2 regions of the Aurantimonas sp. A2-1-M11 genome follow, and region 1 is predicted to be linked to the other one. Evidence: predicted binding sites of a transcription regulator. Region 1 holds the regulator's gene; the other holds the start of a gene.
The links. The regulator LexA, encoded in region 1, represses DNA repair genes until DNA is damaged. The targets are predictions, from matches to a motif close to TGTTCNNNNTGTGTTCNG.
Positions count from the first base shown of each region.

Region 2: recA (recombinase RecA) is a predicted target of LexA. The motif match lies at 981-998, and genes of this name have one in related genera.

Region 1 is NZ_JAZHLI010000003.1:84,938-95,365, reverse strand. Features, by position in the region: gene lpxB (lipid-A-disaccharide synthase) at 1-1,028, shown strand, start outside; gene gltA (citrate synthase) at 1,083-2,375, opposite strand; gene gltX (glutamate--tRNA ligase) at 2,521-3,942, opposite strand; partial or broken gene VQ042_RS25905 (hypothetical protein) at 4,056-4,628, shown strand; gene VQ042_RS02260 (ComEC/Rec2 family competence protein) at 4,630-6,474, shown strand; gene lexA (transcriptional repressor LexA) at 6,571-7,290, opposite strand; gene VQ042_RS02250 (molybdopterin molybdotransferase MoeA) at 7,334-8,578, opposite strand; gene moaC (cyclic pyranopterin monophosphate synthase MoaC) at 8,575-9,075, opposite strand; gene trpC (indole-3-glycerol phosphate synthase TrpC) at 9,072-9,887, opposite strand; gene trpD (anthranilate phosphoribosyltransferase) at 9,884-10,428, opposite strand, start outside.
Region 2 is NZ_JAZHLI010000006.1:67,762-73,788, reverse strand. Features, by position in the region: gene VQ042_RS04430 (carbohydrate kinase family protein) at 1-913, opposite strand, end outside; gene recA (recombinase RecA) at 1,093-2,166, shown strand; gene alaS (alanine--tRNA ligase) at 2,345-5,017, shown strand; gene VQ042_RS04415 (NADP-dependent isocitrate dehydrogenase) at 5,233-6,027, opposite strand, start outside.

The sequences.
Region 1 (10,428 bases):
TGTTCGACATCGACGAGCTCTCGATCATCGGCATCGGCGCGATTCTGGCCCGGTTGCCGCAACTGCTACGCCGGCTATCCCAGGTCACCAACGCGGTGATCTCCGCCCGCCCGGACGTCCTCGTCATCATCGACAGCCCGACCTTCTCGCATCGCGTGGCAAAGCGCGTGCGCCAGGCGATGCCCGACGTGCCGATCGTCAATTACGTCCCACCGACGGTCTGGGCGTGGCGGGAGGAACGGGCGGCGGCGATGCGGGCCTATGTGGACCACGCCATCTGCATCCTGCCCTTCGAGCCGGCCACCATGCAGCGGCTGGGCGGGCCGCCGTCCACCTATGTCGGCCATCCGCTGATGCGGGTGCCGGACCTGGCCGCGATGATCGCCGATCCGGAACGCACGGCGTCTGGCCGGCGCCCGGCCGTTCCGCCCAAACTCCTGATCCTGCCGGGCTCGCGACGCGGAGAGATCAACCGGCTGATCGACGATTTCGGCCGGACTTTCGACGTCCTGCGCCAGCGGATGCCGGGCGTGACCGCCGTCATCCCGGCGATCCAGCGGCACCGCGTCCTGATCGAACAGAAAATCGCCGGCTGGGAGGTCAGGCCCACGGTGGTGACGGGTGAGGCGGCGAAATGGACAGCCTTCGCCGAAGCCGACGCCGCCCTGGCCGCCTCGGGAACGGTGTCCCTCGAACTGGCGCTGGCCGACGTGCCGATGGCGCTGGCCTACAGGCTCGATCCCGTCGCCTACCAGTTCCGCCACCTGATCTCTGCCTGGACCGCGGCAATGCCGAACTTCATCGTCGGCCATGCGCTGGTGCCGGAGCATTTCCACGAATTCGTGCGGCCGGACATGCTGGCCCGCCGGCTCGAACGGCTGATGACGCAAACGCCGGAGCGTGCCGCCCAGCGGGCGGGATTTGCCGAGATCCGGGAAATGATGCGTATCGACGAGGCGCCCGGCGAAGCCGCAGCGGCGATCGTATGCGATTGCATCGCGCGCCGCGGATCGTCTCTCCGCACATAGAAACGGGCGCCGCAGCGCTCGATTCCCATTCCTGCACTCGTGGTCGAAGCCGGTTCAGCCGCGCTGGTCGACGGCGACGTAGTCGCGCAGCTCGGCGCCGGTGTAGAGCTGGCGGGGACGACCGATCCGCTGATGCGGGTCCTCGATCATCTCCTTCCACTGGGCGATCCAGCCGACAGTCCGCGCGACAGCGAAGAGCACGGTGAACATGGTGGTCGGGAAGCCCAGCGCCTTCAGCGTGATGCCCGAATAGAAGTCGACATTCGGGTAGAGCTTCTTCTCGATGAAATACTCGTCGGTGAGGGCGATGCGCTCCAGTTCCATCGCCACTTCGAGCAGTGGGTCGTCCTTGATGCCGAGTTCGTCGAGGACCTCGTGGCAGGTCTTCTGCATGATCTTGGCGCGCGGATCGTAGTTCTTGTAGACGCGGTGCCCGAAGCCCATCAGGCGGAACGGGTCGTTCTTGTCCTTGGCGCGCGCGATGAATTCGGGAATCCGGTCCTTGGTGCCGATCTCCATCAGCATGTTGAGCGCGGCCTCGTTGGCGCCGCCATGGGCGGGGCCCCAGAGGCAGGCAATGCCGGCGGCAACGCAGGCAAACGGGTTGGCACCCGACGAGCCGGCGAGGCGAACGGTCGACGTCGAGGCGTTCTGCTCGTGATCGGCGTGGAGGATGAAGATCCGGTCCATCGCCCGCGCCAGCACCGGGTTGATCCGGTAGGGCTCGCACGGAACCGCGAAGCACATGTGCAGGAAGTTCTCGGCATAGGCCAGGTCGTTGCGCGGATACACGAAGGGCTGGCCGATATGGTACTTGTAGGCCATCGCCGCGATGGTCGGCATCTTGGCGACCATCCGCAGGCTCGCCACCATCCGCTGGTGCGGATCGGCGATGTCGGTGGAGTCGTGATAGAACGCCGACAATGCGCCGACCGAGCCCACCATGACGGCCATCGGATGCGCGTCCCGGCGGAAGCCCGTGTAGAACCGGCTCATCTGCTCGTGAACCATGGTGTGGCGGGTCACGCGATAGACGAAGTCGTCCTTCTCGCGAGTCGTCGGCAGTTCCCCGTAGAGCAGCAGGTAGCAGGTCTCGAGGAAGTCGCCGCGCTCGGCCAACTGGTCGATCGGGTAGCCGCGGTGGAGCAGCACGCCCTCGTCACCATCGATATAGGTGATCTTGGATTCGCAGGACGCCGTCGACGAGAAACCCGGGTCGTAGGTGAAGAGTCCGGTCTGCTTGTACAGCGCGGTGACATCGACCACGTCGGGTCCGATGCTGCCGCTGCGAACAGCCAGGTCCGCATCCTTTTCACCCAGTTTGAGCTTCGCCGACTGTTCGGTCATGCGTTTTCCCTTCGATGATAGCCGCGCAGGCATGGACCTCTTGCAGCGCACACAGATTGTTCAGATGCCTGACTACTCCAAAGCCATGAAGCCGACAAGTTTCCGGTCACGCCATGTGTTGCGGCGCAACAGTCGCGTCTAACAATCAGGCAGACTGGTCGGCGAGCCTTGCCAGCGATTCCTCCCGGCCGAGAACGGCCAGAACGTCGAACACGCCCGGTGACGTAGTGCGACCGGTGAGGGCCGCACGCAGTGGTTGCGCAGCCTTGCCCAGCTTCAGGTCGTTTTCCTCGGCATAGGCGCGCACGGCAGCTTCCAGATCCGCCGCCGTCCAGTCCGGCACCGCCTCGAAACGCTGTGCGAGCGCGCCGACGATGGACCGACCGCCATCGGCGAGAATCGCCTCGGCCTTCTCCGCGATCGGCAAGGGCCGGTCGGCGAAGAGATAGGCCGTGCTCTCGGTCAGCTCGACCAGCGTCTTGGCGCGTTCCTTCAGGCCGGGCATCGCGGCCGACAGCTTGGTGCGAACCTCGTCGTCGGTGCGCGTCTTCAGGATGCCGCCATTGGACAACACGTCGCGCTCGGCCATCAGCATGTCGACCAGCTCCGCGTCTTCGCTCCGGCGAATCCAGTGGCCGTTCAGCGCCTCCAGCTTGGCGAAGTCGAAGCGCGCGGCACCCTTGTTGATCTCCGCCAGGTCGAACCATTCGATCATCTCCTCGGTGGAGATGATCTCGGAATCGCCATGGCTCCAGCCCAGCCGCACGAGGTAGTTGCGCAGTGCCACCGGCAGATAGCCCATTGCCTGATAGGCCTCGATCCCCAGCGCGCCGTGGCGCTTGGAGAGCTTGGCCCCATCGGCCCCGTGGATCAGCGGGATATGCGCCATCACCGGCACCTCCCAGCCCATCGCCTGGTAGATCAGCGTCTGGCGACCGGCATTGGTCAGATGGTCGTCGCCGCGAATGATGTGGGTCACGCCCATGTCGTGGTCGTCGACGACCACGGCCAGCATGTAGGTCGGGCTGCCGTCCGAGCGCAGCAGGACGAGATCGTCCAGATCCTTGTTGGGAAAGCGGACGTCGCCCTGGACCTTGTCACGGACGATCGTCTCGCCGTCCAGCGGCGCGCGCAGCCGGATCACCGGCTTGACGCCGTCCGGCGCCTCGGACGGGTCGCGGTCGCGCCAGCGGCCGTCGTAGCGGGGCGGGCGCTTCTCGGCCCGCGCGGTCTCGCGCATCTCCTCGAGCTCGGCCTGGCTGGCGTAGCAGCGATAGGCCTGGCCCTTGGCGAGCATCTCCTCGACCACCTCGCGGTGGCGCGGCGCGCGCTCGTACTGGGAGACCGGCGGCTCGTCCGCGGTCAGGCCCATCCAATCGAGGCCATCGATGATGGCCTTGACCGCCGGCTCGGTGGAGCGGGCCCTGTCGGTGTCCTCGATCCGCAGCAGCATCTTGCCGCCCGTTGCCCGGGCATAGAGCCAGTTGAACAGCGCCGTGCGCGCGCCGCCGATGTGCAGGAAGCCCGTCGGCGAAGGGGCAAAGCGGGTCACCACGGCGTCCGTCATGGTCTCTCCGATATTGATACGATGGAAGGTCGGGGCGATCGGCATGGATCGCTTTCGCATGGCGGCTGTGTACCATAGGCGAGGGGAGAGACAAGCCGACGGGACCGGAGGGCATGGAGAGCGCCACCGACCGCGACGCAGGCGCAGATGCGGCCATTCGGCGGCGAGCCTTTCCGCACGCCATGCTCCCCCGATGGCCGGCGAGCCCCCGGCTGCCGCCGCACACGGCCTGGCGTGACGCGCTTGCGGAATGGCTGCAGGGCCAGCTCGCCCTCGAGACACGCGCCCGGTCCGGCTTTCACCTGGTGCCGCTGGGGCTAATGATCGGCGTTGCGGTCGTCCATGGGGGCGGATGGGCGCCGAGCCTCTGGCTCGTCGTTGCCGCCGCCATTGCGATGCTCGGCCTCGCCACACGGACGGTCGGCCAGCCGGTGCTGCATCCGTTCCTGATCTGCGCCGGCTTCACGCTGGTCGGGACTGCGCTGGCCATCGGCGAATATCAACGCACCGACACGACGATCATCTCGGGCCAGGCCACCGTACGGATCGCCGGTCATGTGGTGTCCCGCGAGCGCACCGAGAACGGGCGCTACCGCTATGTGATCGATATTGCCGAGACGGAACGGCCGGTCCTGTCGCGGCCGCCGGAGCGCGCGCGAATCGTCGTCGGCAGCCGCCACGATCCGATTGCGCCAGGCGGCCTCTATCGGGGTCTCGTGCGGCTCGGCCCACCATCCGGACCGGGCCTATCCCGGTGCCTACGATTTCGCTGTCGCGCCCTTCTTCGACGGCATCGGCGCCTTTGGCTATTCGCTCGGCCCGCCGGAGGCGCGACCGGCGGCTCTCGCGGTTCCCGATGCGGCGCCCGGCCTCGTCGGCCGCCTCCGGCGGATGCAGACCGACACGCGTCTTGCCCTGACCGAGCGCATCCATGAGGTCATCGGTGGTCGTGAAGGCGCGATCGCCGCGGCGCTCATCACCGGCGAGCGGGCCGGCATCCCCGAGGATGCGCGCGAATGGCTGCGAGGCACGGGCCTGGCCCATGTCCTGTCGATCTCCGGCATGCACATGGCAATCGTGGCGGGATTCGCCATGCTTCTTGTGCGGGCGGCGCTGTCGCTCCTGCCGGCCATCTCGCTGCGCGTGCCGGCCAAGAAGATCGCCGCTGTCGCCGCGCTGATTGTCGCGACAGTCTATCTCGGGGTCTCCGGCGCCAACGTCGCCACGCAGCGCTCCTTCATCATGCTGGCGATCATGCTGGGGGCCGTCCTCCTCGACCGGCCCGCCCTGACGCTCCGCAATGTCTCGATCGCTGCCATCGTCGTGATTCTCATCGCCCCGCACGCGGTGATGACCGCCAGCTTCCAGATGAGCTTCGCCGCAACCGTCGCCCTGATCGGCGGTTATGCGGCCCTATCGCAATGGCGGGCGGCGCGCGGTCGCGGCCGTGAGGTGGATCCGGGCCTGGGCGGAAAGATCCTCGTCGCGGTCGCGGTCGCGGCGATCGCGGCCACGTCACTCTTTGCCGGCACGGCGACGGCGCCCTATGCCGGCTATCATTTCCACAGGCTGGCAGTCTTCGGATTCGTCGCCAATCTCCTGACCATGCCGCTGTTCAGCCTGTGGATCATGCCGCTGGCCCTGGTGGGGACACTGCTGGTTCCCTTCGGTCTCGATGCCCTGCCGTTTCAGGCGATGGGCGCGGGCATCTGGCTTGTGCTGGAGATCGCGCGCAACGTCTATGCCGTGCTGCCGGACCAGGCGATCGGGCGGATGACCGCGCTGGGGCTGATCCCGCTGACGGCCGCAATCCTGACGGCGTCCTGTCTCGCCAGCCAGTTGCGCTGGTTTGCGGTGCCGCTGGCGGTTGTCGGCCTGCTCGCGACCCCCGTCAGGACCGCGCCACCGGAGCTTTTGCTCTTCGAGGACGGCAAGGAGGTCGCGACGTTGGACGAAAACGGCGCGCTCGCCTTCCTGAGGGCACGCCCCAGCGCCTTCGTCGCCGACCAATGGGAGCGGGCTTTCGAGGCCCGCGCGCCGCGGGCTGCCTCGGCCGACCGGCAGCGCCCGACGGTTCCGGCCGATTGCGCAGCTGAATATTGCCGTTTTGCGACCCGCAGCGGATTGTGGGTGATCTGGACGGAGGATTACGCCCGGACGGGTGACGCCTGCGACGAAGGGGATGTGGCGATCGTCTCGCGGGCGATCCGCCTTAGTGCATGTCGTTCGGGCGCCATTCTGGTGACGCTGCGCACCCTGCGGCACAGTGGCTCGCTGGCCATCAGCCGGGATGCGGCGACCGGCCGACCCGTGGTCGTGCAGGCCATCGAGGATCCGCCGACGCGGTGGAAAGCCCATCGCCTGGCGCCCTGGCCCGAATACTGGCGCAAGCCGGCCGCACCGGATGCCGAGCCGCCAGCAGCGCAAGCTCCGCCGCGGCGGGAGGCGCCGGGCACCGCCGCGAACATGCAGACGCCGCCCGCCGGACCGGCCCCGAATCCGGACGCCGCTCGCGCGGCAGATGCCGAATAACGGCCGGTCGAAAGTCCGCGTCAGGCGCTTCGACGCGCACCTGACCGAAAACGCTGAACCGGGCCTTTGCGAACAGCACCTGCCGGCGAAGCCCGATCAGTAGCGACGGATGAGCCCGACCAGCTTGCCCTGCACCTTGACGCGGTCGGGCCCGAAGATCCGCGTCTCGTAGGCGGGATTCGCCGCTTCCAGCGCGATCGTGTCACCGCGCCGGCGAAACCGCTTCAGCGTCGCTTCCTCGTCGTCGACCAGTGCGACCACGATCTCGCCCGGCGTTGCGGTCTCACCGCGGCGGATGACCACCGTGTCGCCGTCGAGAATGCCGGCCTCGATCATTGAGTCGCCCTTCACCTCGAGGGCGTAATGCTCGCCGCTGCCCAGCATGTCCGGCGGCACGACGATGGAATGGGTGTTGTGCTGGATGGCCGAGATCGGCACGCCGGCGGCGATACGGCCCATGACGGGGATCGACGTCGATGCGGCTGCCCTGGCCGGTTGCGCCTGGGTGGCCGCCGCGGGGCGGCCCGTATCGCGGCTGCCTTCGATGACGCTCGGCTTGAAGCCGGTGCGTCCGACCGGAGCCGGGCGGTTGCCCTGGATCGATTCCGGCAGTTTCAGGATCTCGAGCGCCCGGGCCCGGTTGGGCAGGCGGCGGATGAAGCCCCGCTCCTCGAGCGCGGTGATCAGGCGATGGATGCCGGATTTGGACCGCAGGTCCAGCGCATCCTTCATTTCGTCGAAGGACGGGGGCACGCCGGTCTCGCGCACCCGATCGTTCACGAACACCAGAAGATCGTGCTGTTTGCGCGTCAGCATCCGGGCGACTCCTCAAAACAAAACCTGAACAAACCTATCTGTTCTAGTTGTGTTCTGCAAGTGGCTCCAGCGCCGTCAGGGGGACATAGTCGCACGGATCGCCGATTTGCGCGGGTGCCGCGCCGACGGGGCGAACCAGCAGGGCATCGGCGGCGGCATAGATCGACAACAACGACGAATCCTGCCGCGGCAGCGGCACGATCCGGGGCGGGCCAGCGTCGTCCGGCTTGATCCGGGCGCGAACGAAATCCGTGCGGTCGCCGTTTTCCGGCATCGGCGCAGCGAGGATCCCCCGGCGTCGGAGGGGCCTGTCCGGGCGGCCCGCGAGGCGACGGACCAGTGGCGCAAGGAACAGCGTCGCCGCGACCATCGAGGAAGCGGGATTTCCGGGCAGGCCGACGACGCGCATGTCGCCGAGCCTGCCAGCCATCAAGGGCTTGCCGGGGCGCATCGCCACCTTCCAGAAATCCAGCGAGACGCCGCGGGCGGCGAAGACCTTGCCGACGAGGTCGTGGTCGCCGACCGAGGCGCCGCCGATGGTGACGAAGATGTCGGCGCCGTCGGCCAGCGCCTTGGCCAGCTGCGCGTCGATGGCCGATTCCCGGTCGGGCGAGATCCCGCAATTGAGCGGCACGCCGCCGGCCTCGCGCACGAGCGCGGCCACGCCGAAGGTGTTGGACGCGACGATTTGCGAGGGGCCGATGGCTTCGCCGGGCAAGACGAGTTCGTCGCCTGTGGCCAGGATCGCCACTTTCGGCCGGGCGCGGACGCAGAGGTCCGGATGGCCGCCGCTGGCCGCCAGGGCGATCGCGCCGGGTGTCAGCACCGTGCCGGCGGACAGGAGCGGCGTGCCTTCGGCAAAGTCTATCCCGGCAGGACGGATGTGCTGGCCGACGACGACCGGCGTCGTGGCGGTGACGGTGCCGCTCTCGCGGTCGGCATTTTCCTGGATGAGGATGGCATCGGCGCCCGGTGGAACCGGCGCGCCGGTGGAGATGCGGATGGTTTCGCCAGGTTGCAGCGTGCCGTCATAGGCATGGCCGGCGGCCGCTTCGCCGACGAGGCGCAGTGGCCGGAAAGGGGCTCCGTTCCCGCCGATATCGGCGGCGCGGACCGCATAGCCGTCCATGGCCGATGCGTCGAAGCCGGGCTGGGTGCGCAGCGAGCCGGTGTCGGCGGCCAGGATGCGTCCCGACGCGTCGCGCAGGGGCAATGTCTCGGTGTGCACCAGGGGCAGGGCGTCCTCGACGAGGAGACGATAGGCCTCCTCGACGGGGATCAGGCTCATGAGGATGCGCCCGCGGACCAGTCGCCGGAGCGGCCGCCGGATTTGGCCAAGAGGCGGATGCCGCTGATCGTCATCGATCGATCGACGGCCTTGGCCATGTCGTAGATGGTGAGACAGGCGACCGAGACGGCCGTCAGTGCTTCCATCTCGACGCCCGTCTTGCCGCCAACGCGCGCCGTGGCCGTCACCCTGAGGCCGGGCAGCGCCGGTTCGGCAACGATCTCGACGCCGATCTTCTCGAGCATCAGCGGATGGCACAGCGGGATCAGCTCATGGGTCTTCTTGGCGGCCATGATGCCGGCGACACGAGCAATGCCGATGACGTCGCCCTTCTTGGCTTCGCCTGCCAGGATCAGTTCGAGAGTCGCCGGCTGCATCATCACGAGGCCCTCGGCCTCGGCGACGCGCACGGTCTGCTGCTTGTCGCCGACATCGACCATCGACGCGGCACCGGTCGAGTCGAGATGCGTCAGGGCGGCATCGCGGGATTCGCTCATGCCGGCACCGGCGCAGCAGGTGACCCGCCCAGGAGGGCGCGGGTGGCCGCCTCGACATCGTCCTGGCGCATCAGGCTTTCGCCGACGAGGAAGGTGCGGATGCCGTGGCCCGCGAGGCGCAGGCAGTCGTCATGGGTGAAGATACCGCTTTCGCCGACGAGGATGCGATCGTCCGGGACCAGCGCGGCGAGCCGCTCGGAGGTTTCCAGCGAGGTCTCGAAGGTGCGCAGGTTCCGGTTGTTGATGCCCAGCAGCGGCGTGGCAAGGGCGAGGGCCCGCTCGGTCTCGGCCTCGTCATGGACCTCGACCAGGACGTCCATGCCGTAGGCCATGGCCGCCGCTTCCAGATCACGGGCCAGCGCGTCGTCCACCGCCGCCATGATGATCAGGATCGCATCGGCGCCCCAGGCGCGGGCCTCGGCCACCTGATACGTATCATAGAGAAAATCCTTGCGCAGCGCCGGCAGCTTCGTCGCCGCGCGGGCCGTCGTGAGGAAGGCCGGATCGCCCAGGAACGACGGTTTGTCGGTCAGAACGCTGAGACAGGCGGCACCGCCGCGCTCATAGGCGGCGGCGAGCGCCGGCGGGTCGAAATCGGCGCGGATCAGCCCCTTGGATGGGCTCGCCTTCTTCACCTCGGCGATCAGGGCCAGGCCGGAGCCGCGATGGCGCGCCGTTATCGCGGCAGTGAAGCCGCGCGGCGGCTCGACGGCAGCGAACTGCGCTTCGAGATCGGCCTGCGAGACGCGCTGCTTGGCGGCGGTGATCTCGTCGCGCTTGTAGGCCTCGATCCGCTGCAGGATGTCGCTCATTTCGTCTCCGCGGCAATCATCTGGGTGACGGCGGCCAGTCGTTCCAGGGCCGCGCGGGCACGGCCGCTGTCGATGGCATCGGCGGACTTGACGATTCCGTCGCGCAGGTCGCCCGCATGGCCGGACATGACCAGCGCGCCGGCGGCATTCAGCAGTACGATCTCGCGATAGGCATTGTCGGCGCCGTCGAGCACGGCCCGCAGCGCTGCGGCGTTGGTGGCCGCGTCGCCGCCCTTGATGTCGGCCAGCGGCCAGCGGCGCAGGCCCACATCCTCCGGCTCGATGGCGAACTGGCGGATCTCGCCATTTTCCAGCGCCGCCACTTCGGTGGTGCCGCAGACGGTCATCTCGTCCAGCCCGTCGCCATGGACCAGCCATGCGGATTCGGTGCCCAGTGCCCGCAGCGTCTCGGCCATCGGCACGAGCCAGTCGCGCGAGAACGAGCCGAGCAGCAGCTTGCGGACGCATGCCGGGTTGGACATCGGTCCGAGCAGGTTGAAGATCGTGCGGGTACCGAGTTCGACGCGGCTCGGGCCGACGA
Region 2 (6,027 bases), on a different contig from region 1:
CGACGCCCTCGGCGATCCTGTGCGCGAGTTCCTCGAGCAAGGTCGGCTCGGAGGAGATCCGCAGCGAGGCGGCGACGATGCCGGCGCGCACCGCGTCGAGAAAGGGGGTGCCGGCGCACAGCATGGCAAAGGCGGTGCCGGCCAGATTGTCGCCGGCCCCCGTGATGTCCTTCGGCACGACGGTGGGCGGCTGCTGCAGAAGCACGGTCTGCCCGTCGAGGATCATCGCCTCGCGCGGGCCATCGGTCACCACGGCACGCTGGACGCCCAGTTCCGACAGGAGCTCGGCGATCAGTTGCGGGCTGGTGCCGATGGTCGCCTCGACCAGGCTGGCAGCCTCGGCATAGGACAGGAACAGCGCCGTGATCCCGCCGAGCGAATCCTGCAGGCGGCCGATCTTGGCCGGCGACACGCCGATGGCCGCCACCGGCTTGCCCGCCGCCTGGCCCGTGACTGCGGCGATCGACGCGGCCGGCAGATTGGCGTCGACGAGGATGCCGTCGGCCCTGGCAATGGCGGTGCGCACCGCACTTCTGGTGAACAGGCGCGGCACCATGAGATCGTAGAGCGCCATGTCGGCGATTCCGGCGACGAGCTCGCCCTTGTCGTCGAGGACGGCCGTATAGGTCGGGGTGGTGCGGTCGAGCCATGTCACCGACAGGTCCGTGACACCGAGGGCGAGGATCGCCTCGGTGACCCGGCGCCCGTCTGGATCGCCGCCCCGGGCGCTGTGCAGGCTGACGCCGGCGCCGGCCTGGACCATCGCCTGCACGGCGTTGAAGGCGGAGCCGCCCGGGCAGTCGACCAGCCGTCCGGGGTTGGAGGCGCGCGGCACATAGGGCGAGTCCGAAATTGCCCGCCGGTCGATGTGTGCGGCGCCGGCGGCATAGATTCTGGGGCCGGTGGAGAACATGAGCGGGCTCTTCATCAAATGTTAGGCAAGTGGCCGCGGATGGCGCGGACGGGGATCGCGTGCGAATCGGAACAAACCGGGATCATGGCCTTGCCGATTGAGAACAAATCCGGTACATGATGTCAGCACACCTTGTCATTGCACCCCCGTCCAACGCGTGGAATAAGGTCTCGTCTCCCATGGCACAGAACTCACTCAGGCTTGTCGAGGATAATTCGTTGGACAAGAACAAGGCGCTCGACGCCGCGCTGTCCCAGATCGAAAGGGCCTTCGGCAAAGGCTCTATCATGCGGCTCGGCGAGAACGAAAAGATCGTCGAGATCGAGACCGTTTCCACCGGCTCGCTGGGCCTGGACATCGCGCTTGGCGTCGGTGGCCTGCCCAAGGGCCGCGTCATCGAGATCTACGGCCCGGAAAGCTCGGGCAAGACGACCCTGGCGCTGCACACCATCGCCGAAGCCCAGAAGAAGGGCGGCATCTGCGCCTTCGTCGACGCCGAGCACGCGCTCGACCCGGTCTATGCCCGCAAGCTGGGGGTCGATCTGGAGAATCTCCTCATCTCGCAGCCCGATACCGGCGAGCAGGCCCTGGAGATCACCGATACGCTGGTGCGCTCCGGCGCGATCGACGTGCTGGTGGTCGATTCGGTCGCCGCGCTGACGCCGCGCGCCGAGATCGAGGGCGAGATGGGCGATTCGCTGCCCGGCATGCAAGCCCGGCTGATGAGCCAGGCGCTGCGCAAGCTGACCGGCTCGATCTCGCGCTCCAAGTGCATGGTCATCTTCATCAACCAGATCCGCATGAAGATCGGCGTCATGTTCGGCTCGCCCGAGACGACGACGGGCGGCAACGCGCTGAAGTTCTACGCGTCCGTGCGCCTCGACATCCGCCGCATCGGCGCGATCAAGGATCGCGACGAGGTCACCGGCAACCAGACCAAGGTGAAGGTGGTCAAGAACAAGCTGGCGCCGCCGTTCAAGCAGGTCGAATTCGACATCATGTATGGCGAAGGCGTCTCCAAGACCGGCGAACTGGTCGATCTGGGCGTGAAGTCCGGCATCGTCGAGAAGTCGGGCGCCTGGTTCTCCTACAACAGCCAGCGGCTGGGGCAGGGGCGCGAGAACTCCAAGGCGTTCCTGCGCGACAATCCCGCCATCGCCGACGAGATCGAGATGCTGATCCGGCAGAATGCCGGGCTCCTGGCCGAGCAGCTGCTCGACGATACCGGTCCGGGCGACGCGTCCGACGACTGATCGCGGAAGCCGTTTCGAACGATCCGCGCGGCAGCCCGCCTGATGGCGTGCCGCGCGGCCCCGCGGGTCTGATGGACACGCGGTGCGGGCCTCTGTACAACGCGCCTTTGCTCGAGGCTGGCGACGTGCGCGCCGCGGCCGAGGGCACTTCCCCGCAGGTGTTCCGAAGGTCGCATCCATGAGTGGCGTCAACGAAATCCGGTCCGCGTTCCTCGATTATTTCGCGAAGAACGATCACGAGCGGGTGGCCTCGTCGCCGCTCGTCCCGCGCAACGACCCGACATTGATGTTCACCAATGCGGGCATGGTGCAGTTCAAGAACGTCTTCACCGGCGTCGAGACGCGGCCCTATCAGCGCGCCGCCACGTCGCAGAAATGCGTACGCGCCGGCGGCAAGCACAACGATCTCGACAATGTCGGCTACACCGCCCGGCACCACACCTTCTTCGAGATGCTGGGGAATTTCTCCTTCGGCGATTATTTCAAGGACCGGGCGATCGAGCTCGCCTGGAACCTGATCACCAAGGAATTCGCGCTGCCGGCCGACCGGCTGCTGGTTACGGTCTATTCCGAGGACGAGGAGGCGGCGGGGCTGTGGCGCAAGATCGCCGGGCTGTCCGACGACCGCATCATCCGCATCTCCACCTCCGACAATTTCTGGGCGATGGGCGAGACCGGTCCGTGCGGGCCGTGCTCGGAGATCTTCTTCGACCATGGCGAGGGCATTCCAGGCGGCCCTCCCGGCAGCCCGGACGAGGATGGCGACCGCTTCATCGAGATCTGGAACCTCGTCTTCATGCAGTTCGAGCAGCTCGGCGCCGACGAGCGGGTGGAACTGCCGCGCCCCTCGATCGACACGGGCATGGGGCTGGAGCGCATCGCCGCGATCCTGCAGGGCGTCCACGACAATTACGACATCGACCTGTTCAAGGCGCTGATCGCCACGGTCGAGGCGACGATCGGCTCGCGCGCCGAGGGCGACAGCATCGCTAGCCACCGGGTCATTGCCGATCATTTGCGCTCGACAGCCTTCCTGATCGCCGATGGCGTGCTGCCGTCCAACGAAGGTCGGGGCTATGTCCTGCGGCGCATCATGCGGCGCGCCATGCGCCATGCCAAGATGCTCGGCGCGCGCGAGCCGGTGCTCTACAGGATGCTGCCGACGCTGGTCGCCGAGATGGGCCGGGCCTATCCCGAACTGGTGCGCGCCGAGGCGCTGATCTCCGAGACGCTGAAGCTGGAGGAGCGCCGCTTCCTGCAGACCCTCGATCGCGGCCTGTCGCTGCTGACCGACGCGACAGAAGGCATGGAGGTGGGGGCCAAGCTGTCCGGCGAGACCGCCTTCAAGCTCTACGACACCTACGGCTTTCCGCTCGACCTGACCCAGGATGCCCTGCGCCAGCGCGGCATCGCGGTCGATCTCGACGCCTTCAACACCGCCATGGAGCGGCAGAAGGCCGAGGCCCGCAAGAGCTGGGCCGGATCCGGCGAATCGGCCACCGAGACCGTCTGGTTCCCGATCCGCGAGCGCGTCGGCGCGACGGAATTCCTCGGCTACGACACCGAGCAGGCCGAGGGCTCGGTGCTCGCCGTGGTACGCAACGGCGCAGAGGTCCCCGCGGCCGGTGCCGGGGACGAGGTGGCGGTCGTCCTCAACCAGACGCCGTTCTACGGCGAATCCGGCGGCCAGCTCGGCGATACCGGGGTGATGCGCGGCGACGGCGTCGAGATCGTGATCTCGGACACGCAGAAATTTGCCGGCGGCCTGTTCGTGCATCGCGGCAAGGTCCGGTCCGGCACCATCAAGCCGGGCATGGCGCTCGATCTGGTCGTCGACCATGGCCGCCGCACCAAGATCCGCGCCAACCATTCGGCGACGCATCTGCTGCATGAGGGCCTGCGCGAGATCCTCGGCACCCACGTGGCGCAGAAGGGCTCGATGGTGGCGCCGGACCGGCTGCGTTTCGACTTCTCCCATCCCAAGCCCATCGAGGCCGGCGAACTGGCGGAGGTCGAGCGGCTGGCCAACGGCATCGTCCTGCAGAACGCGCCGGTCGAGACGCGGCTGATGGCCGTCGACGACGCGATCGCCTCGGGCGCCATGGCGCTGTTCGGCGAGAAATACGGGGACGAGGTGCGCGTCGTGTCGATGGGCACGGCCGAGGAGGGCGAGAAGGCCGGCAAGATCTTCTCGATCGAACTGTGCGGCGGCACCCATGTGACCGCGACCGGCGACATCGGACTGGTGCATATTCTCGGCGAGAGCGCGGTGGGCGCCGGCGTGCGCCGCGTGGAGGCGCTGACGGGGCAGGCGGCACGGGACTACCTGCTCGCGCAGGATGCCCGGGTCCGCCAGATGGCGGCGATCCTCAAGGTGTCGCCGGCCGATGCGCCGGTCCGCCTGGAAGCGGTGGTCGAGGAGCGGCGCCGGCTCGAGCGAGAACTGACCGAGGCGCGCAAGCGGCTGGCCCTGGCCGGTGACGGCGCGAGCGGCGACGGCGGGTCCGCGGCCAGGACGGTTGCCGGCGTCGGCTTCATCGGCCGGGTGCTGAACGGGGTCGCCGGCAAGGATCTCAAGGGCCTGGTGGACGAGGCCAAGGCGCAGATGGGCTCCGGCGTCGTTGCCTTCGTTAGCGTGGATGCGGGCAAGGCCAGCGTCGTCGTCGGCGTCACGCCGGACCTGACCCAGCGCTTCGACGCGGTGTCGCTGGTGCGCGAGGCCAGCGCGGCGATCGGCGGCAAGGGCGGCGGCGGGCGCCCCGACATGGCCCAGGCGGGCGGTCCCGACGCCGACAAGGCCGATGCGGCGGTCGCGGCGGTGGAAGCCGCACTCGAGGCTGCCGCGGCCTGACCGGTCACGCATCTTCGGATTGTTCAAGGGGCGCTGCGGCGCCCCTTTTTGCGGTCGGAGGGCGCGTGCGGCCGCGTCACAGCGTTGCGCCCATCCGTCGTCCCCGGCGCGTCATGCGGCCGAATATCGGAACCGGTGTCCATGCCGCACGACGCCCATACGAAAACGCCCGGCGGTGAGGCCGGGCGCGTCGTCATCTCATCCGTAGCCGGTGATCAGGCCATGGCCTTCTGCAGGTTCTCGTCGACCTTGTCGAGGAAGCCCGTGGTCGACAGCCACGGCTGGTCCGGGCCGATCAGCAGCGCCAGATCCTTGGTCATGAAGCCGCTCTCGACGGTCGACACGCAGACCTTCTCCAGCGTCGCGGCGAAGTCGGCCAGGGCCTTGTTGTCGTCGAGCTTGGCGCGGTGCGCGAGGCCGCGGGTCCAGGCGAAGATCGAGGCGATCGAATTGGTCGAGGTCTGCTCGCCCCGCTGATGCTGGCGATAGTGGCGGGTGACGGTGCCGTGGGCGGCCTCGGCCTCGACCGTCTGGCCGTCCGGGGTCATCAGCACCGAGGTCATCAGGCCGAGCGAGCCGAAGCCCTGGGCGACGGTGTCGGACTGAACGTCGCCGTCGTAGTTCTTGCAGGCCCAGACATAGCCGCCCGACCATTTCAGGTTGGAGGCCACCATGTCGTCGATCAGGCGGTGCTCGTAGGTGATCTTCGCGGCCTTGAACTTGGCCTCGAACTCGGCCTCGTACACCTCCTGGAAGATGTCCTTGAAGCGGCCGTCATAGACCTTGAGGATGGTGTTCTTGGTCGACAGATAGACCGGATAGCCGCGCTGCAGGCCGTAGTTCAGCGAGGCGCGGGCGAAATCGCGGATCGACTCGTCGAGATTGTACATCGCCATGGCGATGCCGGCGGCGGGGGCGTCGAACACCTCGTGCTCGATGGTCTCGCCATCCTCGCCTACAAACTTGATCGACAGCTTGCCCTTGCCGGGGAACTTGAAGTCGGTGGCGCG